2 regions of the Pseudomonas sp. BGA-UO-ETr-WB11 genome follow, and region 1 is predicted to be linked to the other one. Evidence: predicted binding sites of a transcription regulator. Region 1 holds the regulator's gene; the other holds the start of a gene.
What was found. The regulator LexA, encoded in region 1, represses DNA repair genes until DNA is damaged. The targets are predictions, from matches to a motif close to CTGTNTNNNNANACAG.
Positions count from the first base shown of each region.

Region 2: recN (DNA repair protein RecN) is a predicted target of LexA. The motif match lies at 7,166-7,181, and genes of this name have one in related genera.

Region 1 is NZ_JCAQOS010000007.1:236,393-246,685, forward strand. Features, by position in the region: gene AC56DI_RS11880 (polysaccharide biosynthesis protein) at 1-1,688, shown strand, start outside; gene sulA (SOS-induced cell division inhibitor SulA) at 2,362-2,835, opposite strand; gene lexA (transcriptional repressor LexA) at 2,846-3,457, opposite strand; gene AC56DI_RS11895 (TetR/AcrR family transcriptional regulator) at 3,699-4,406, shown strand; gene AC56DI_RS11900 (L,D-transpeptidase family protein) at 4,514-5,035, shown strand; gene nagZ (beta-N-acetylhexosaminidase) at 5,047-6,045, shown strand; gene AC56DI_RS11910 (S-methyl-5'-thioinosine phosphorylase) at 6,053-6,802, shown strand; gene AC56DI_RS11915 (CsiV family protein) at 6,875-7,399, opposite strand; gene mfd (transcription-repair coupling factor) at 7,611-10,293, opposite strand, start outside.
Region 2 is NZ_JCAQOS010000005.1:289,292-299,584, reverse strand. Features, by position in the region: gene carB (carbamoyl-phosphate synthase large subunit) at 1-939, opposite strand, end outside; gene carA (glutamine-hydrolyzing carbamoyl-phosphate synthase small subunit) at 976-2,112, opposite strand; gene dapB (4-hydroxy-tetrahydrodipicolinate reductase) at 2,296-3,099, opposite strand; gene dnaJ (molecular chaperone DnaJ) at 3,185-4,303, opposite strand; gene dnaK (molecular chaperone DnaK) at 4,471-6,387, opposite strand; gene grpE (nucleotide exchange factor GrpE) at 6,488-7,051, opposite strand; gene recN (DNA repair protein RecN) at 7,205-8,878, shown strand; gene fur (ferric iron uptake transcriptional regulator) at 8,946-9,350, opposite strand; gene AC56DI_RS06740 (outer membrane protein assembly factor BamE) at 9,448-9,978, shown strand; gene AC56DI_RS06735 (RnfH family protein) at 10,041-10,293, opposite strand, start outside.

The sequences.
Region 1 (10,293 bases):
ATCAGGGGGCCCCAAAGGTTATTCCGCGTTCGATGGTATTCAATTATTGGCTGCTGAGCCTTTTATCCATTGGCGGTTTACGCTTGCTAATGCGCCAGTATTTTATGGGCGATTGGTATTCATCAAATCAGCCGTTCAAGTTCAGTCGCAAAGATGATGGTTTGCCTCGGGTGGCTGTTTATGGCGCCGGTGCTGCAGGCAATCAGTTGGTCGCGGCATTACGACTTGGGCGCGGTATGCGTGCGGTGGCGTTTATTGACGATGATCCGGGCATTGCCAATCGGGTTATCGCAGGGCTGCGGGTTTACAACGCTAAGCACATTCAGCAGATGATTGATGAAACTGGCGCCAATGAGATCTTATTGGCTATTCCATCTGCCACGCGGGCAAGACGCCGTGAGGTGTTGGAGTTGTTGGAGCAGTACCCGCTACACGTGCGCAGTGTGCCGGGCTTTATGGATTTAGCCAGCGGTCGGGTCACGGTCGATGATGTGCAAGAGGTCGACATCGCCGATTTACTCGGGCGCGATGCCGTGCCACCGCAGAAAGCTTTGTTCGAGCGCTGCATTCGCGATCAGGTGGTGATGGTTACGGGGGCCGGTGGTTCGATTGGCTCGGAGTTGTGCCGGCAGATTGTGTCTACTGGACCTACCACCTTGCTGCTGTTCGAACACAGCGAGTTCAATCTTTACAGCATTCACAGCGAGCTTGAACAGCGTATTCGCCGTGAGTCCTTGGCTGTGCGACTGGTGCCCATTCTAGGCTCGATTCGCAATCCGCAGCGGTTGTTAGATGTGATGCGCTCGTGGGCGGTCAATACCGTTTATCACGCTGCCGCTTACAAGCATGTACCGATGGTTGAGCACAATATTGCCGAGGGCGTGCTTAACAATGTCGTGGGTTCGACATACACCGCCCAGGCTGCTGTTAGGGCCGGTGTAGAGCACTTTGTGTTGATTTCTACGGACAAGGCTGTGCGACCTACAAATGTGATGGGCAGCACCAAGCGCTTGGCAGAAATGGTACTGCAGGCACTCAGTCGCGAATCCGCGCCGGTGTTGTTTGGAGATAAAGAGGGCCTGCATCAGGTCAATAAAACCCGGTTCACCATGGTGCGTTTTGGCAATGTGTTGGGGTCTTCAGGTTCGGTCATTCCGCTGTTTCATGAGCAAATTCGTCGGGGTGGCCCGGTGACTGTGACCCACCCGAACATCACTCGTTATTTCATGACCATCCCCGAGGCCGCTCAATTAGTCATTCAGGCTGGTGCCATGGGGCAGGGTGGTGATGTATTTGTGCTGGATATGGGGCAGCCAGTGAAAATCGCTGAATTGGCTGAGAAAATGATTCACCTCAGTGGCCTGAGTGTGCGCTCTGAGAAGAATCCTTATGGCGATATTGCTATTGAATTTAGCGGTCTGCGCCCTGGTGAAAAGCTTTACGAAGAGTTGTTGATTGGTGATGACGTGATTGCCACTGAGCATCCGATGATCATGCGTGCCAATGAAGATCACCTGTCATGGGATGATTTCAAGGCCGTTCTGAGCGAGCTCTTGCAGGCTGTTGAGCAGGATGATTATGACTGTGTACGCAAGTTGCTGCGGCAGACAGTCAGTGGCTATGCGCCTGAAGGTGAGATCGTTGATTGGATTCACCAGCGCAGGACGAAGAAAATCACGAAGCCGTAAGGAGTTGCAGGCTGTTGGCAAGCTGCGGGTCAGCTACTTGGTGCATGTTGCGTTGTAGCGGCGGCTTCCGCCGTGAATGTCACCAATAAAAATGGCTATGTACCCGTTACGTGTTGCAAGGCATTGGTCCCATTGCCGATGGCTGTGTCTGACACAGCGGCGAGTTGGCGCAGTTAAAAGCTTCGCGGTCAAGACCGCTCCCACGGATTTGCAGGCGCCTCGGTTTCCCGGTCCCGTCAGGAGGCCGGAACGTAGCGAAGCGAAGTAACAGCCGCAGGCTTGCCCGAATGGTGAGCAAAGCGAGTCAAGAGAAAGTGACTCGGCGTAAAGCAAAAACCGGTAGCGGCCCCGTGCGCAACACATAACGGGTACAGCGCCATAAAATGCTGCTGCCACAGCAGGCATATGCTCATGCACTGCGTGTCAATAAACTCGCAGCCTGCATGAGTGTGCGTGTTTGTGGTGTTGCGGCGTTGTCGTGGGAGAGGCTTCGAGCGTGACGGCTGCCAAGTTCTGTGTGCTCGCCCAATCGCCAGCTAGCTGGCTCCTACAAGGGCTTGCGTACACATGCAGCGCGTAAGTGGTTCGAGACTTTATGGGTGTCCTGAGCGCAACTCATACTACGCGGGGTTGTTGCTGTTTAATTGGATCTGCTGCTGAGCAGCGGAAAGCCTTAGCTCAGACTGATATTCAGGCTTTGTGCTCCACCGGCTTGTGCCGCGTTGGCCAATTGTTGCTGAGTACTGGCATCCAGTGGGTGCAGCCAACTGATCACGGTATGGCTGCGGCCCAGGCGCAGGACTGAGCAGGCAAGGTCGCGGGCGCTTTGTTCGCCTCGTGGGTGCAGCAGCATGATGCGCTCACGATTGAGCCCTGAGTTGCGTAGCCAGGTTTGCGTCAAGCTGCTGGGTGGGGCGATCAGGGTCAGCCAGCGTGCGTCCTGGTTCTGGCTGAGTTCGCGCAGGATGGGTGCCAGTAGGTTCAGGCAGTGTCCAGTCGAGCCGCGTAAGGTCAATTCGCTGCAGGTTTCGGTTTCTTCCATCCAGGGCGTTTGGCCGTTGCTGTTTAGCAAGGGCGCCATTGGCGAGGGCAGGAAGGCATCAAACAGCGGAAGTTGGGTACGGTTGGGCGACTGTGGGAACTGCATAAAGCCTCCTCTAGCGGCGGATTACGCCGACACTCAAGCCTTCGATCACGAGGTCTTGTTCTTCAAGATTGATTTCTATCGGTGCAAAGTCCGGGTTTTCCGCAATCAACAGAACCTTGTTGCCGGTGCGTTGAAAGCGCTTCACTGTCACTTCATCGTCAATGCGGGCCACGACAATTTGTCCGTTACGTGCTTCGCGGGTGGTGTGCACGGCCAGCAGGTCGCCGTCGAAGATGCCGATGTCCTTCATGCTCATGCCGTTCACGCGCAGCAGGTAGTCGGCGCGGGGGTGGAAGAAGGCTGGATTGATCTTGCAGGTTTCTTCTACATGCTGCTGGGCCAGAATCGGTGCGCCTGCAGCAACGCGACCGATGACGGCCAGGCCGTCCTCTTCAACGGCGTTGGGTTCGAAGCCGGGGATGCGAATGCCGCGGGAGGCGCCAGGGGTCATTTCAATGGCGCCTTTGCGTGCCAGGGCCTTGAGGTGCTCTTCGGCGGCATTGGGCGATTTGAAGCCGAGTTCCTGGGCAATTTCGGCGCGTGTCGGCGGGAAGCCGTGGTCTTCCAGGCAGCGTTTGATAAAGGCTAGGATTTCGCTTTGGCGCGGGGTGAGCTTGATCATGGTAGAGGGTCTGTCTGTTTGTACAGGTGCTGTGATTATATACAGTGAAATGCGCTTGGCAATCCCGCTGATTGGTATATCCGTTGAGAGTGGCTTGTAACCCGCAGAGGCTGCGGAACGTCTCGCACTGAGAACTTTGTTTGTCGAGGCACTGAACTAGGCTGTATGGCCACGGATCGGCTTGACAATTGATCAGCTTGAAACGTATGTTTCAAACAAGTGTTTGTTAGGCGGAGCGGCCATGGCCCAGTCAGAAACTGTCGAGCGTATTCTCGATGCGGCAGAGCAGTTGTTTGCGGAGAAGGGTTTCTCTGAGACTTCCCTGCGCCTGATCACCAGTAAGGCTGGAGTTAATCTGGCTGCGGTGAACTATCACTTCGGCTCGAAAAAGGCCCTGATTCAAGCGGTGTTCTCGCGCTTTCTTGGCCCATTCTGCATCAGCCTCGAACGTGAGTTGGATCGTCGCCAGGGCAAGCCTGAAACCAAGGCTAGCCTTGAAGAGTTGCTGGAAATTCTCGTTGAGCAATCGCTCGCCGTAAAACCGCGCAGTGGTAATGATCTGTCGATTTTCATGCGCCTGTTGGGGCTGGCTTTCAGTCAGAGCCAGGGGCACTTGCGACGGTATCTGGAGGACATGTACGGCAAAGTCTTCCGCCGTTACATGCAGCTGGTTTACGAAACGGCCCCGCGCGTTCCGCCGATTGAGTTGTTCTGGCGTGTGCACTTTATGCTGGGTGCGGCGGCGTTCAGCATGTCCGGGATCAAGGCCTTGCGCGCCATTGCTGAGAACGATTTTGGTGTAAATACCTCGATTGAGCAGGTAATGCGACTGATGGTGCCGTTCCTGGCCGCCGGTATGCGCGCCGAAAGTGGTGTCACTGACGAGGCTTTGGCCAAGGCGCAGCTAAAACCGCGTAGCAAAAATTCCCCGTTGGTGCCCAAGCTGTAAACCTTGGCGGTGGGCGCGGCAAGGCCAATCCGTTAGGGTCTGTTCCCGCTTCATTCGCGGCAACGCGGCTTGCGATGAAGCGGGAACAGACCCTAAGCTAGCGCCCCATGTTGACCCTCGATTTCCTCCATATTTCCCTCGCCGATCAGCAGCTGTATGGCTTTGCTGCGGGTCGCCTGTTACTGCGTCTGCCGGTTTCCACGGCGCTCAATGGCGCCGGTGAACTCAATGGTTCGGGCTGTACGCCGCGCGGCTTGCATCAGGTGCGCGCCAAAATTGGCGCTGGTTTGCCCTGCGGTGCTGTGCTGCGTGGTCGGCGCTGGACGGGCGAGGTATTCAGCCCGGAGTTGCAGGCGCAATTTCCGGGTCGCGACTGGATTCTTACTCGCATTCTCTGGCTTAGCGGCTGCGAGCTGGGCCGCAATCGCCTTGGTCGCGTCGATACCTTTCGCCGCTACATCTACCTACACGGCACCCCGGACTCCGAGCCGATGGGCGTGCCGTTGTCCCATGGCTGCGTGCGTCTGCGCAATGCCGATTTACTCGACCTCTTTGCTCGCGTGCCTGTGCACTGCCGGGTGCTGATTGATGAAGCGCCGTGCCCCGATTGGGCCGCTGCTGATTGTTAAGGAAGGCTGTTATGCAAGGTTCTTTGATGCTGGATATCGGCGGCACTTGGCTGACCGCCGAGGATCGCCAGTTGCTGCGCCAGCCTGAAGTGGCTGGGCTGATTTTGTTTGCGCGCAATATCGAATGCCCGCGCCAGGTGCGTGAGTTGAGCATGGCTATTCGGGCCGTGCGTCCGGACCTGCTTTTGGCGGTTGATCAGGAAGGCGGGCGCGTGCAGCGCTTGCGTCAGGGCTTTGTGCGTTTGCCAGCGATGGCGGCGATTGCCGCGCAATCCAATGCTGAACAGCTGGCCGAACACTGTGGTTGGTTGATGGCTACTGAAGTGCTGGCTGTGGGGCTGGACCTGAGTTTTGCTCCAGTGCTGGATCTGGATTACCAGCGCAGTGCGGTGGTCGGCACACGTTCGTTTCACGGTGATCCGCAACGTGCAGCGCAATTGGCTGGCGCCTTTATCCGCGGTATGGCGGCTGCCGGTATGGCCGCTACCGGCAAACACTTCCCTGGCCATGGTTGGGCCGAGGCGGATTCCCATGTGGCGATTCCAGTGGACGAGCGCAGCCTGGAGCAGATCCGCGCCGCCGACCTGCAGCCGTTTGCCTTGCTCAGCCAGCAACTGGCGGCGGTGATGCCGGCCCATGTGATCTATCCGCAGGTCGACAACCAGCCGGCCGGATTCTCGCGGCGCTGGCTGCAGGACATCCTGCGCGGCGAGCTGCAGTTCAAAGGCGTGATCTTTAGCGATGACTTGTCGATGGCCGGCGCCCATGTGGTCGGCGATGCTGCCAGTCGGATTGAAGCGGCGTTGACCGCCGGCTGTGACATGGGCCTGGTGTGTAATGATCGGGCGGCGGCCGAGCTGGCCCTGAGTGCGCTGCAGCGCTTGCACGTGCAGCCACCCCAGGGGCTGCAACGTATGCGCGGGCAGGGCACGGCGAGCACTGATTACCGTCAGCAGCCTCGCTGGCTGGCCGCGTTGGGTGCCTTGCGCGCCGCTGAATTGATTGAGTGAGGCTAAGATGACGGTTTACGCGATTATCGGTGGCACTGGCCTGACCCAACTGGATGGTTTGCGCATCGACACTGAGCTGCATATCGATACGCCCTATGGCGCCCCGTCGGCGCCTATCCTACGCGGGCACTTTGCCGGGCGTGAGGTGCTGTTTCTCGCCCGTCACGGCCATCCCCATCGCATCCCGCCGCATCAGGTCAACTACCGCGCCAATCTCTGGGCGCTCAAGCAGGCTGGCGCCGAGGCGATTGTTGCGGTGAATGCGGTGGGCGGTATCCATGCGGATATGCCAGCAGGGCATTTTTGCGTGCCCGAGCAGATCATCGATTACACCTACGGTCGCGAGCACACGTTTTTTCAGGCCGATGGTCAGGACGGGCTTGAGCACGTCACCCACATCGACTTCAGCTACCCATACGCAGCCGAGTTGCGCAGTCAGCTGCTTGCCGCACTCCAGGCCAGCGGCTGCAGTTTCAGTGATTTTGGTGTGTACGGCTGCACCCAGGGACCACGCCTGGAGAGTGCGGCGGAGATTGCGCGCATGCAGCGCGATGGCTGCGACATTGTTGGGATGACGGGTATGCCCGAGGCGGCTCTGGCCCGTGAGCTGGAATTGCCTTATGCATGCCTGGCGCTGGTGGTTAACCCGGCAGCCGGCAAGTCCAGCGAGTTGATTACCATGGCCGATATCGAACGGGTGCTGGCGGCGGGCATGGATCAGGTCAAGGCCACCCTGGCGCGGGTATTGGCCAGTTAGGCGTTGCCTGGGTATTTCCCCCAATAAAAAACCGCCTAATCGGCGGTTTTTTATTGTCCGGTAAAGGTGCCCTTACTGCGGCGTAACTTTGATCAGTAGGCCCAGGCTGCCGTGGTCCAGGTAGGTCAGTTGGCCGTTCTTCAGGCGGCTGCTGTGTTTGATGCGTTCGCTGGCGGTAACCAGGCCGTCGGCATCGAACTGGTTGACCCAGAAATCGGCATCCACATCCAGGTAGTCAACGAAGGTCAGGCTCAGGGTGCCTTCAGCTGGAGAGTGGCCCAGCTGTGCCTGGCCGCTGCTCAGGGCGACTTTTACCGGGGTTGGGCCGGCGGCCTGTACCCAGGCTTGGTGCAGGACCACCTCATAGCCGTTGGCGGCCACCAACTTGGCAGCCTCGGCATTCAGTGCGGTGCCGCGCTGGCTGCCGCTGGCGGGCAGTTGTGCGTCGCCGGCCCACTCATCCGGTACCGGTTGGCTGGCCAGGATCGGCGTGCCGGCTTGGCGGAAGAGAATTAGCTCAACCTGATAATTCCCCGCGGCAAAGACGCTGGGTGCCAGCAGGGTGAGCAGTAGGGGGAGCAAGCGAAGTAAACGCATAAATCAGTCCTTTCGGGAGAATTACAATCCGCATGGGGGCGTCGTGAGCGAAGGTCAGGCAAGGCAAAAACAGGCGAGGAAGCGGAGTTTACTGGTTGTAAATGAGCATTACTCGCTTCGCTCGCCCTACGGGCCGCACTAAAGTGCGTTCAGTGAGCAAATTCACTGTTCGAGCCTGTTTTTAACGCAGCATCACCGAGCGCAACAGCGCCTATGTGGATTGTGGGGTCAGGCGCTCCAATAGCGCCTCCAAGGTATTAAAACGGTCTTCCGGGCGCTCCATCGGCACCTGGAATTTGAACTGGGTGGCGCCTTCGAACTTGTAGCGGTTGGGCTGGCCCTGGATCAGCTTGATCAGTGTCAGCGGTTCGACGCAGGTGTCGCTGGCAAACTCAAGGCGACCGCCTTGCGGGCCGGCGTCGACCTTCTTGATGCCGAGCTTTTCCGCTTGCAGCTTCAGCAGTGTCAGGCGCACCAGGTTTTTGCTCGGTTCGGGCAGCAAGCCGAAGCGGTCGATCATCTCCACCTGCAAGTCCTTCAGGGCCTCCTCGTCGGCGGCCGAGGCGATGCGTTTGTACAGCATCAGGCGGGCGTGCACATCCGGCAGGTAATCGTCGGGGATCAGTGCCGGCACGCGCAGGTTGATCTCCGGGCCGCCGCCCAACGGCTGGTCGAGGTTCGGTTGTTCGCCCTTACGGATCGACTTGACCGCGCGTTCGAGCATTTCCATATACAGGGTGAAACCGACCGCTTGAATCTGCCCGCTTTGGCCGTCGCCCAGCAGCTCGCCGGCGCCACGAATTTCCAGGTCGTTGGTAGCAAGCACAAAGCCAGCGCCGAGGTCCTGGGTGTTGGCGATGGCTTCCAGGCGCTTCTCGGCGTCTGGAGTCATCTGCTTGCGCGGCGGGGTCAGCAGGTAGGCGTAGGCCTGGTGGTGACTGCGACCGACGCGGCCACGCAACTGGTGCAGCTGGGCCAGACCGAATTTGTCGGCGCGCTCGATGATGATGGTGTTGGCGCTCGGCACGTCGATGCCGGTCTCGATGATGGTTGAGGCGATCAGCACGTTGAAGCGCTTGTGGTAGAAGTCGCTCATCACCTGTTCCAGCTCGCGCTCGCCGAGCTGGCCGTGCCCGATGCCGATACGTGCCTCGGGCACCAGTTCGGCCAGATCGGCGGCGCACTTCTCGATGGTTTTCACATCGTTGTGCAGGTAATACACCTGGCCGCCACGCAGTAGTTCACGCAGCAGGGCTTCCTTGATCGTCGGCTTGTTGGCTTCCATGACGAAGGTGCGCACCGACAGCCGGCGCGCCGGCGGGGTGGCGATGATCGACAGGTCGCGCATGCCAGACACAGCCATGTTGAGGGTGCGCGGGATCGGCGTTGCAGTCAGGGTGAGAATGTCGACCTCACTGCGCAGAGCTTTGAGCTGCTCCTTCTGGCGCACGCCGAAGCGGTGTTCTTCGTCGATGATCACCAGCCCGAGGTTCTGGAATTTGACATCGTCTTGCAGCAGTTTGTGGGTGCCGATGACGATATCGATCTTGCCCTCGGCCAGCTTGCCAACGGCCTCGGCCACTTCCTTGTTGGACTTGAAGCGGCTCATTACCTCGACATTCACCGGCCAGTCGGCAAAGCGGTCGCGGAAGCTGTTGTAGTGCTGTTGGGCGAGCAGGGTGGTGGGCACCAACACGGCGACCTGACGGCCGCTGTGCACGGCGATAAAGGCCGCGCGCATGGCCACTTCGGTCTTGCCGAAGCCAACGTCGCCGCAGACCAGGCGATCCATCGGCTTGCCCGAGAGCATGTCGGCTTTGACCGCATCGATGGTGGTTTGCTGGTCCGGGGTTTCCTCGAACGGGAAGCCGGCGCTAAAGGTGGCGTAGTCGGCCATTGGGTCCTTGAACGCATAGCCTTCGCGGGCGGCGCGGCGGGCGTAGATGTCCAGCAGCTCGGCGGCCACATCACGGACTTGTTCGGCGGCTTTGCGCTTGGCCTTCTGCCAGGTTTCCGAACCGAGCCGGTGCAATGGCGCCAGGGCGTCGTCGCTGCCGGTGTAGCGGGCGATCAGGTGCAGGCTGGCGACCGGCACATACAGCTTGGCCTCTTCTGCGTACATCATGGTCAGGAACTCGGCGGCCTGGCCGTCGATTTCCAGGGTGACCAGGCCCAGGTAGCGGCCGACGCCGTGGTCGATATGCACCACCGGCGCGCCTTCGCGCAGTTCGGCGAGGTTCTTGATCACAGCATCGTGGCCGTCGCTGCGTTTGTCGCGGCGGCGGCGTTGCATCACCCGTTGACCGAACAGCGGGCTTTCGGCAATCAGGGCCAGGGCGGGTTGATCCAGCAGCAGGCCTTCGTCCATCGGCGCGATGCTGACGGCCAGGCGCTCTTTGCTGGCGAGAAACTCGGCCCAGCCATCCACGGTTTGCGGGCGCAGGTTCAGGCGCGCCAGCAACTCCAGCAAGACTTCACGGCGGCCAGCGGATTCGGCGCTGAACAGCACGCGACCGGGGAACTCGTCGAGAAAGGCCGCCAGCCTGGCCAAAGGCTGGTTGGCCTTGGCTTCAATCGCCAGGTTCGGCAGCGGGCGGGCTGCGAAGCATTCGCGGCCGACGCCAGGCTCGATGGCTTCCGGGTTGGCCACGACTCGCGGCCATTGCTTGAGGCGGGCGAAGCAGTCTTCTACTGGCAGGAACAGCTCGGCGGGCGGCACCAGTGGTCGCTCCAGATCGCCGCGCCGGTCCTCGTAGCGGTTGCGCACGTCGTGCCAGAATTGCTCGGCAGCCTGTTCGATGCCGGGCAGGGAGAACACCTGAGTGTCTTCGGGCAGGTAGTCGAACAGGCTGGCGGTGTCTTCGAAGAACAGCGGCAGGTAGTACTCGATGCCG
Region 2 (10,293 bases), on a different contig from region 1:
TTTGGAGGCCAGTGCCGAGGAACGCGACACGCGCGGGTTCATCTCGATCACGACCATGCGGCCGGTTTCCGGGCAGATACCAAACTGCACGTTGGAGCCGCCGGTTTCCACGCCGATCTCGCGCAATACCGCCAGGGAGGCGTTACGCAGGATCTGGTATTCCTTGTCGGTCAGGGTTTGCGCAGGGGCCACGGTGATCGAGTCACCGGTGTGCACGCCCATCGGGTCGAAGTTTTCGATGGCGCAAACGATGATGCAGTTGTCGTTCTTGTCTCGAACGACCTCCATCTCGTATTCCTTCCAGCCGATCAGGGATTCGTCGATCAGCAGCTCATTGGTCGGCGACAGGTCCAGACCGCGGGCGCAGATCTCTTCGAACTCTTCACGGTTGTAAGCGATGCCGCCGCCGGTGCCGCCCATGGTGAAAGACGGACGAATGATGCACGGGAAGCCGACTTTTTCGAGTACGCCGTAGGCTTCTTCCATGTCGTGGGCGATACCGGAAACCGGGCACGCCAGACCGATGTCTTTCATCGCCTTGTCGAAGCGCGAGCGATCTTCAGCCTTGTCGATGGTGTCGGCGTTGGCGCCGATCATTTCCACGCCGAACTTTTCCAGAATGCCGTGGCGCTCCAGGTCCAGTGCGCAGTTCAGCGCCGTCTGGCCGCCCATGGTCGGCAGCAGCGCGTCCGGGCGCTCCTTCTCGATGATCTTGGCCACGGTGGACCACTTGATCGGCTCGATGTAGGTGGCGTCCGCCATGGCCGGGTCGGTCATGATGGTGGCCGGATTGGAGTTCACCAGGATGACCCGGTAACCCTCTTCGCGCAGGGCTTTACAAGCCTGGGCGCCGGAGTAGTCGAATTCGCAGGCCTGGCCGATAACGATAGGGCCGGCGCCGAGGATCAGGATACTTTTAATGTCTGTACGTTTTGGCATGTGCTTACTCTCGAATCCTTTGGTCAGTCGGCGGGCTTAACGGCGCTTGGCCATGGCTTCGATAAAACGATCGAACAGCGGCGCGACATCCATCGGCCCCGGGCTGGCTTCCGGGTGACCCTGGAAGCTGAACGCGTCCTTGTCGGTGCGCTCGATACCCTGCAGGGTCCCGTCGAACAGCGACTTGTGGGTGGCGCGCAGATTGGCTGGCAGGCTGCTTTCTTCCACGGCGAAACCGTGGTTCTGGCTGGTGATCATCACCACACTGGTTTTCAGGTCTTGCACCGGGTGGTTGGCACCGTGGTGACCATGACCCATTTTCACGGTCTTGGCGCCGGAGGCCAGGGCCAGCAACTGGTGACCGAGGCAGATACCGAATACCGGAATATCGGTTTCCAGCACGTCCTTGATCGCCTGAATCGCGTAGTCGCACGGTTCAGGGTCGCCAGGGCCGTTGGACAGGAACACACCATCCGGGTTCAGCGCCAGCACGTCACTGGCCGGGGTTTGTGCCGGCACCACGGTCAGGCGGCAGCCGCGATCCACCAGCATGCGCAGGATGTTCAGCTTGACGCCGAAATCGTAGGCGACCACGTGGTACGGCAGTTCGCTGGCAGCAATTTCCGGATGGCTGTCGGTCTGCAGGTTCCAGACACTGGAGCGCCACTCGTAGCGCTCAGTGGAGCTGACGACTTTGGCCAGATCCATGCCTTTCAGGCCTGGGAAGCTGCGCGCCAGTTCCAGTGCTTTCTCTTCAGTGGCATCCGCACCGACCAGAATGCAGCCATTCTGTGCGCCTTTCTCACGCAGGATGCGGGTCAGGCGACGGGTATCGAGACCGGCGATCGCCACAGTACCGTGCTCTTTCAGGTACTCGTCCAGTGGCTGTTTGTTACGCCAGTTGCTGGCAATCAGCGGCAGATCACGAATGATCAGGCCGGCGGCCCAGACGCGGTTGGACTCGGCATCTTCCGGCGTAGTGCCGGTGTTGCCGATGTGCGGGTAGGTCAGGGTGACGATTTGCTGGGCATAGGAAGGATCGGTGAGGATTTCCTGATAGCCGGTCATTGCGGTGTTAAACACCACTTCACCAACGGTTTGCCCGTCAGCTCCAATGGATTCGCCGCGAAAAATGCTGCCATCAGCAAGGGCGAGAATGGCTGGCTTACTCAAGAAAACCTCCGTCGATCAAAGCGTGAAGCAAACGCAGATTGTAAAAAAGCGGGATGACGTACCAACCGTCACCCCGCTTCTTTATCTGATTCATTCTGCGTAACTTTTAGTGGACATACTAAAGCTGTAGCTTACAGGAAAGCCCTCTCGCGGTCCAACCCAAAGACAAGCAAGTTCAGTGACTCAGCGCAAACCCAGCACATCCTGCATGTCGTAGAGGCCCGCCGCACGCCCATCCAACCACAAGGCCGAGCGCACCGCGCCTTTGGCAAAGGTCATCCGACTGGAAGCTTTATGGGTGATTTCCACCCGCTCGCCATCCGCAGCAAACAGCACGGTATGGTCACCGACCACATCGCCAGCACGCACCGTGGCAAAGCCAATGGTCTCGCGCTCGCGGGCACCGGTCTGGCCTTCACGGCCATACACCGCCACTTTTTGCAGATCGCGCCCCAAGGCATTGGCCACCACTTCACCCATGCGCAGCGCCGTACCGGATGGCGCATCAACCTTGTGCCGGTGGTGCGCTTCGATGATTTCGATATCGACCTCATCGCCCAGCACTCGCGCGGCGGTATCGAGCAGCTTCAGGCACAGGTTGACGCCGACGCTGTAGTTGGCGGCAAACACAATCGGAATGTCCTTGGCAGCCTGCTCCAGCAGCAGCTTTTCAGCCACGGAAAAACCGGTCGTGCCAATTACCATGGCCTTGCCCGCCTGGCGACAGACTTCAAGGTTTTTCAGGGTGACTGACGGATGGGTAAAGTCGATCAACACATCGAACTGCTCGACCACAGCCTGCAGATCACCCGCGAGGGTCAAGCCCAGGCGACCGACGCCTGCCAACTCACCCACATCAGCGCCCACCAGGGTGCTGTCCGGACGATCAATCGCCGCGCTCAAGCTCGCATCCGCGGCCTGCTGCACCGCTTCGATCAGGGTTTTGCCCATGCGCCCAGCGGCGCCCATCACTGCAATACGTTGCATAACTCTCAGCTCCAAGCCCAAGGCTTAACGCCGCACGCTCCGGGTGGCAGGCCGTGACCCACCACCCGCAACCCACAGCTGCGAATTACAAATCGCCGAAGAAACGCTTCACACCCTCAAACCAGCCATTGGCCTTCGGCGAGTGCGAGCTATCGCCAGCCAGCGACTGACGGAACTCTTCCAGCAATTCGCGCTGGCGCTTGTCCAGGTGCACTGGTGTTTCCACGGCCACCCGACACATCAGGTCGCCCGCACCACCGCCGCGCACTGGCGCCACGCCTTTGCCACGCAAACGGAACAGCTTGCCGGTTTGCGTGCCTTCCGGAATTTTCAACTTGACCCGACCATCCAGCGTCGGCACTTCCAGCTCGCCACCCAAGGCTGCATCGGCAAAGCTGATCGGCACGTCGCAATACAGGTGCTTGCCGTCACGCTGGAAGATCGCGTGCTCGCGCACATTGACCACCACATACAGGTCGCCTGCCGGCCCACCCAACGTGCCCGCCTCGCCTTCGCCGGTCAGACGAATGCGGTCGCCGGTGTCGACGCCTGGCGGCACCTTGACCGACAGGGTCTTCTGCTCTTCGACACGGCCTTGGCCATGACAGCTGGTGCACGGATCGGAAATCATCTTGCCGCTGCCGTGGCAACGCGGGCAGGTCTGCTGCACCGAAAAGAAGCCCTGCTGCATACGCACCTGGCCGATACCACCACAGGTGGTACAGGTCACCGGACTGGTGCCCTTCTTGGCACCCGAGCCATCGCACGGCTTGCAATTGACCAGGGTCGGCACGCGAATGGTCACCGTAGTGCCACGCACTGCCTCTTCCAGATCCAGCTCCAGGGTGTAACGCAGGTCGCTGCCACGCTGGGCACCGCCACGCTGACCGCCGCGCTGACCACCAAAGAAGTCACTGAACACGTCGCCAAAAATGTCGGAGAAGTTCGCCCCGCCACCGCCGCCGCCACCCATTTGCGGGTCGACACCGGCATGACCGTACTGATCGTAAGCCGCACGCTTGCTGGCATCGGACAATACTTCGTAGGCCTCATTGGCCTCTTTGAACTTCTCTTCCGACGCTTTATCGTCGGGATTGCGGTCCGGGTGATGCTTCATTGCCAGGCGGCGATAGGCCTTCTTCAGCTCCGCCTCGCTGGCGCCGCGCTCGACACCCAGAACTTCATAAAAATCACGCTTGGCCATAAGTTTTTCGCACTCTTAAATCGTCTACCCCAGACACGCCAACGCGGGAGCAAGCTCCCGCGCGGCGAATCCAGCTAATGTCCTTGACCTAAAAAGCCGCTCAAGGCAGCAGCCGCTCCAGGCGGCCTGCCGTATTACCCACATCCCTGTGGGTCACCAGCTAAGGCTTACTTGTTGTCTTTGACTTCTTCGAACTCGGCATCAACCACGTCGTCCGCGCCCGCTGCTTCTTCTGCACCCTGAGCGGCACCACCGGCTTGCTGTGGCTGCTCGGCGTACATTTTCTGCGCCAGCGGTGTTGTCGCTTCCGACAGAGCGCTCATCTTCGCTTCGATTTCAGCCTTGTCGTCGCCTTTAACGGCTACTTCCAGGGCACTCAATGCGGTTTCGATGGCCGCTTTCTCATCGGCAGTGGCCTTATCGCCAGCCTCAGTGATCATCTTGCGAGTGGCATGCACCAACTGGTCGCCCTGGTTGCGTGCGGTCGCCAGCTCTTCGAACTTACGATCTTCTTCAGCGTTGACTTCAGCATCACGAACCATCTGCTGAATTTCTTCCTCAGACAGACCGGAGTTGGCCTTGATCACGATCGACTGGGTCTTGCCGGTCGCCTTGTCTTTCGCGCCGACATGCAGGATGCCGTTGGCGTCGATATCGAAGGTTACTTCGATCTGCGGTACGCCACGCGGAGCCGGCGGAATCTCGGCCAGGTCGAATTTACCCAAGGACTTGTTGCCGCTGGCTTGCTTACGCTCGCCCTGCAGCACGTGAATGGTCACGGCGCCTTGGTTATCGTCAGCAGTCGAGAACACTTGCGATTTCTTGGTCGGAATCGTGGTGTTTTTCTCGATCAGCGCGGTCATCACACCACCCATGGTTTCGATACCCAGGGTCAGCGGGCTAACGTCGAGCAGCAATACGTCTTTCACATCACCCGACAATACCGCGCCCTGGATAGCAGCACCCATGGCCACTGCTTCGTCCGGGTTAACGTCTTTACGCGCCTCTTTACCGAAGAAATCGGTTACCAGCTTCTGCACCAACGGCATACGAGTCTGGCCACCGACCAGAATCACGTCGTTGATCGCGCCAACGTCGATACCGGCGTCTTTCAACGCGATACGGCAAGGCTCGATGGTGCGCTGCACCAGGTCTTCAACCAGCGACTCCAGCTTGGCGCGGGAGATTTTCACGTTCAAGTGCTTAGGACCGGTGGCATCTGCAGTGATGTACGGCAGGTTGACGTCGGTCTGCTGGCTCGAAGACAGCTCAATCTTGGCTTTTTCAGCGGCTTCTTTCAGGCGCTGCATGGCCAGCGGATCACCCTTGAGGTTCATGCCGCTTTCTTTCTTGAACTCGTCGACAAGGTAGTCGATCAGACGAATGTCGAAGTCTTCACCACCGAGGAAGGTGTCGCCGTTGGTGGCCAACACTTCGAACTGGTGCTCGCCATCGACTTCAGCGATCTCGATCACCGACACGTCGAAAGTACCGCCACCCAGGTCATAAACGATCACAGTGTGGTCGCCTTTGGCCTTGTCCATACCGTAAGCCAGCGCAGCCGCAGTCGGCTCGTTGATGATGCGCTTAACGTCCAGACCGGCAATGCGGCCGGCGTCTTTGGTGGCCTGACGCTGGCTGTCGTTGAAGTAGGCCGGCACGGTAATCACCGCTTCGGTCACTGGCTCGCCGAGGTAGTCTTCGGCGGTTTTCTTCATCTTCTTCAGAATTTCAGCCGAAATTTGTGGCGGGGCCATTTTCTGATCATTGACCGCTACCCAGGCGTCACCGTTGTCAGCCTTGACGATCTTGTACGGCACCATTTCGATGTCTTTCTGTACAACGCTTTCTTCAAAACGGCGGCCAATCAGACGCTTCACCGCGTACAGGGTGTTGTGCGGATTGGTTACAGCCTGACGCTTGGCCGACTGGCCAACCAGAATTTCGCCGTCGTTGGCATACGCAATGATCGACGGAGTGGTGCGTGCACCTTCGGCGTTCTCGATAACTTTAGCGACGCCGTTTTCCAGAACCGAGACGCAGGAGTTGGTAGTCCCCAGGTCGATACCAATAATTTTGCCCATTCTTAACTCTCCCAAAATTTTGAATTTCCGCGACTCGGGTTTACCGATCGCGGCAGCACTTAATCGCTTGTACTAATAGATGGGGGCCGGCTGGCGAATTTCAAGCCTGCTCATCAATCGACGGTGGCGCCTCAGTCGGAGCCTTGCTGACCACAACCATGGCCGGGCGCAACAGACGACCGCTCAGCAGATAGCCTTTCTGGAACACTTTGAGCACGCTGTTCGGCTCAACATGTGGACTTTCCTGCAGCGCCATAGCCTGATGATGCTCGGCATTAAACGGTGCGCCGTGTGGATCAAGCGCCTCGATGCTGAAACGGCGGAAGGTGTCCTGCAGCAGCTTAAGGGTCAGCTCCATGCCTTCGCGCACCGGCTTGATCGCCTCATCGTCCGCGCTGGTCAGTTCAATGCCACGCTCCAGGCTGTCGACAACCGGCAACAGATCGCTGGCGAATTTTTCCAGGGCGAACTTGTGCGCCTTTTCAACGTCCTGCTCGGCACGGCGACGCACGTTCTGCATATCAGCCAACACGCGCAGGGCTTGATCCTGGGCCGCTGCCAGCTGCTCCTCAAGGGCGTGCACGCGCGCCACCAGGTCATCACCCGCTGCCTCAGCAACATTCGCCTCAAAGGCCTGCGGATCCAGGTTCTGTTCGTCAGCCATGCGTTCCTCCTGTGATAAACAATGGCGAGTCAGCGCTCGCACTTCTGCCTTCTATATGGGGACAGATTTTGCAGCTTCAAGGGCGAGCAAGGATTGTCAGGCGCAAACAAAACACTGTATAAATAACCAGACACAGGCCTGGGAGCGCCCACCATGCTGGTACATCTTTCTGTTCACAACTACGCCATCGTCGAACACCTCGACCTCGAGCTGAACGCCGGCATGTCGGTGATAACCGGCGAAACCGGCGCCGGCAAATCGATCATGCTCGACGCCCTAGGCTTGGCCCTGGGCGATCGTGCCGACAGCGGCGTGGTGCGCCCAGGCGCCGACAAGGCCGACATTCTCGCCAGCTTCGACCTGGCCGCCATCCCCGAAGCCCGCCAGTGGCTGAGCGAGCGCGACCTAGACAACGACGGCCCGTGCATCCTGCGCCGGGTGATCACCACCGAAGGCCGTTCGCGCAGCTACATCAACGGCTCGCCCTGCCCCCAAGGCGACCTCAAGGCCCTTGGCGAACTGCTGATCGACATCCACAACCAGCACGAACACCAATCCCTGCTTAAACCTGACACCCACCGCCGCCTGCTGGATGAATATGCCGGCAGCCAGGAGCTGGCGCGCCAGGTGCAACTGGCCGCCCAACGCTGGCGCCAGACCCGTCAGGAGCTGGAGCGCCTGGCCAATGCCGGCGACGAACAACGCGCGCGTCATCAGTTGCTCAGCTACCAGCTTGAGGAACTCGACAATCTGGCCCTCGGCGACAATGAGCTGCCGCAACTGGAGCAAGACCACAAAGCCCTGGCCAACGCAGAAAGCCTGCTCAGCGCCTGCCGCCTGGTACTGGAGCAATGCAGCGAGCACGACGGCGGCAACGTGCTGTCCGCCCTGACGTCCAGCCTGCAGCGCCTGAGCCCATTCAACAGCCCACCTGGCGCCCTTAGCGAAGCCGTAAACCTGCTGGCCAGCGCCCAAATTCAGGTCGAGGAAGCCGTTGGCGAGCTGAACCGCTTTCTCGACCATTTCGACGCCGACCCAGCCCGCCAGCAACAACTGGAAGAGCGCCTGGACAGCATCTACACCCTGGCCCGCAAACACCGTATCCAGCCCAGCGAACTCGGCGCCCTGCAACAGCAACTGTTTGATGAACTGGAAAGCCTGAATGCCGACGACCAGGCTTGCGAGCGCCTGAGCAGTGAGCTGGCTGCTTACGCCCGCCACTATCAGGACAAGGCCGCCGAACTCAGCCAACTGCGTCAAGACGCTGCCAGCCAGTTGGCCACCGCCGTAGAAGGCGAAATCCAGCGCCTGGGCATGCCTGGCGGGCGCTTCACTATCGAACTGCGGGCAACTGCTCACGCCGAACCCCACCCCCACGGGCAAGAGCAGGTGGAATTACTGGTCAGCGCCAACCCCGGCCAGCCGCTCAAACCCTTGGCCAAGGTGGCCTCAGGCGGCGAACTGTCACGCATCAGCCTGGCAATTCAGGTCATCACCGCGCAGACATCGCGGGTGCCGACCCTGGTATTCGACGAAGTCGACGTTGGCATCGGTGGCCCCACCGCCGAAGTGGTTGGCCAGCTATTGCGCCGACTGGGTGAACGCGGCCAGGTCTTGACCGTCACCCACTTGCCGCAAGTGGCCGCCCAGGGCCATCACCACCTGTTCGTGCACAAAGCCCGTGGCAGCGATGCCACCCGCACCGCCGTAGCCCATCTGCAAGACAGCGACCGCATTGAGGAAATCGCCCGCATGCTTGGCGGCGTCGATCTCACCAGCGAATCCCTGGCCCATGCCCGCAAGATGGTGAGCACGGCACAAAGCTAAACGCCGCCGCGAACCCAGAATGCAAAAAGGCGACCCTGAGGTCGCCTTTTTGCCATTACACCAGCGCTTACTTTTTCTTGCGTACGTAGAGCACCAAATTGTGGTCTACCAGCTCAAAACCGTGCTCGCTAACAATCTCTTTCTGGCGCTTTTCGATTTCGGCATCAATGAATTCGATCACCTCACCGCTTTCCACGCAGACCATATGGTCGTGGTGACCGCCGTCAGCCAGTTCGAACACGGCATGGCCGCCATCAAAATTGTGGCGCACCACCAAACCCGCGGCCTCGAACTGCGTCAGCACGCGATAAACCGTGGCCAGGCCGACGTCCTCGCCCGATTCCATCAGCGCCTTGTACACATCTTCCGCACTCATGTGGCGATGCTCGGCGGAGTCGAGCATCTGCAAAATCTTGACCCGCGGCAGGGTCACTTTCAGGCCAACTTTACGTAGCTCGCTATTTTCAACCATGGTCAGCTTTCTCACGGATGCTGCTTCGCAGCTTCCTTTAATGCGGGTATGATCGGGGTTTACATTGCCCAGCCAAGATAGTGGAAGTCACCCACCGATGCAAAACACCAAGCTCCTGCTTACCAGCCTGACGTTCGCCGGACTGTTCGCACTCGCCGGTTGTTCATTCCCCGGGGTTTATAAAATCGACATTCAACAGGGCAATGTCGTAACGCAAGACATGATAGACCAGTTGAAGCCCGGAATGACCCGACGCCAAGTGCGGTTTATCATGGGCAATGCCCTGATCAGCGACACTTTCCACGCCGATCGCCTGGACTACCTCTACAGCATCCAACCAGGCGGCGGTCAGCGTCTACAGGAGCATGTGAGCATTTTCTTCAACGAAAGTGATCAACTGGTAGGCCTGTCTGGCGACTTCATGCCCGGCGTCAGCCGTGACGAGGCCATTCTTGGCCAGCCGTCCAGCGAGCCAGGTACGTCGCCCAAGGCAGAAGCCAAAGCCCCTACAGAGCCTGAAGCCGCGCCAGCACCTGGCTCACTGCTAGAAAAAATCCAGCGTGAAGTGGACAACGTCGAGACCGTACCGGTACCTACGCCCGAGCCGCTGGAAACCTCGCCGCAGTAACTCTGCCGCGCAATAAAAAACCCGGAAAATCCGGGTTTTTTATTGCCTTGTGCAAAGCGCCTTCAGCCCTCACCGGCCTTGGCTTGCGCCGCCTTGGCTGCGCGCTGTTTGCGCACTTCCTTCGGATCAGCCAGAAGCGGCCGGTAGATTTCTACCCGTTCACCCTCCTCTAGTACCCGCTCCTGGGGCTTGCTCACGGCCTTGCCGAAAATCCCCAAGGGACAGGTCGCCAGGTCCAGACCGGGAAAATGTGCCGCCATCCCCGAGCGCTCGGCCGCTTCGCGCAACGTGGTGCCCGCTGGCACCTGCAGACGC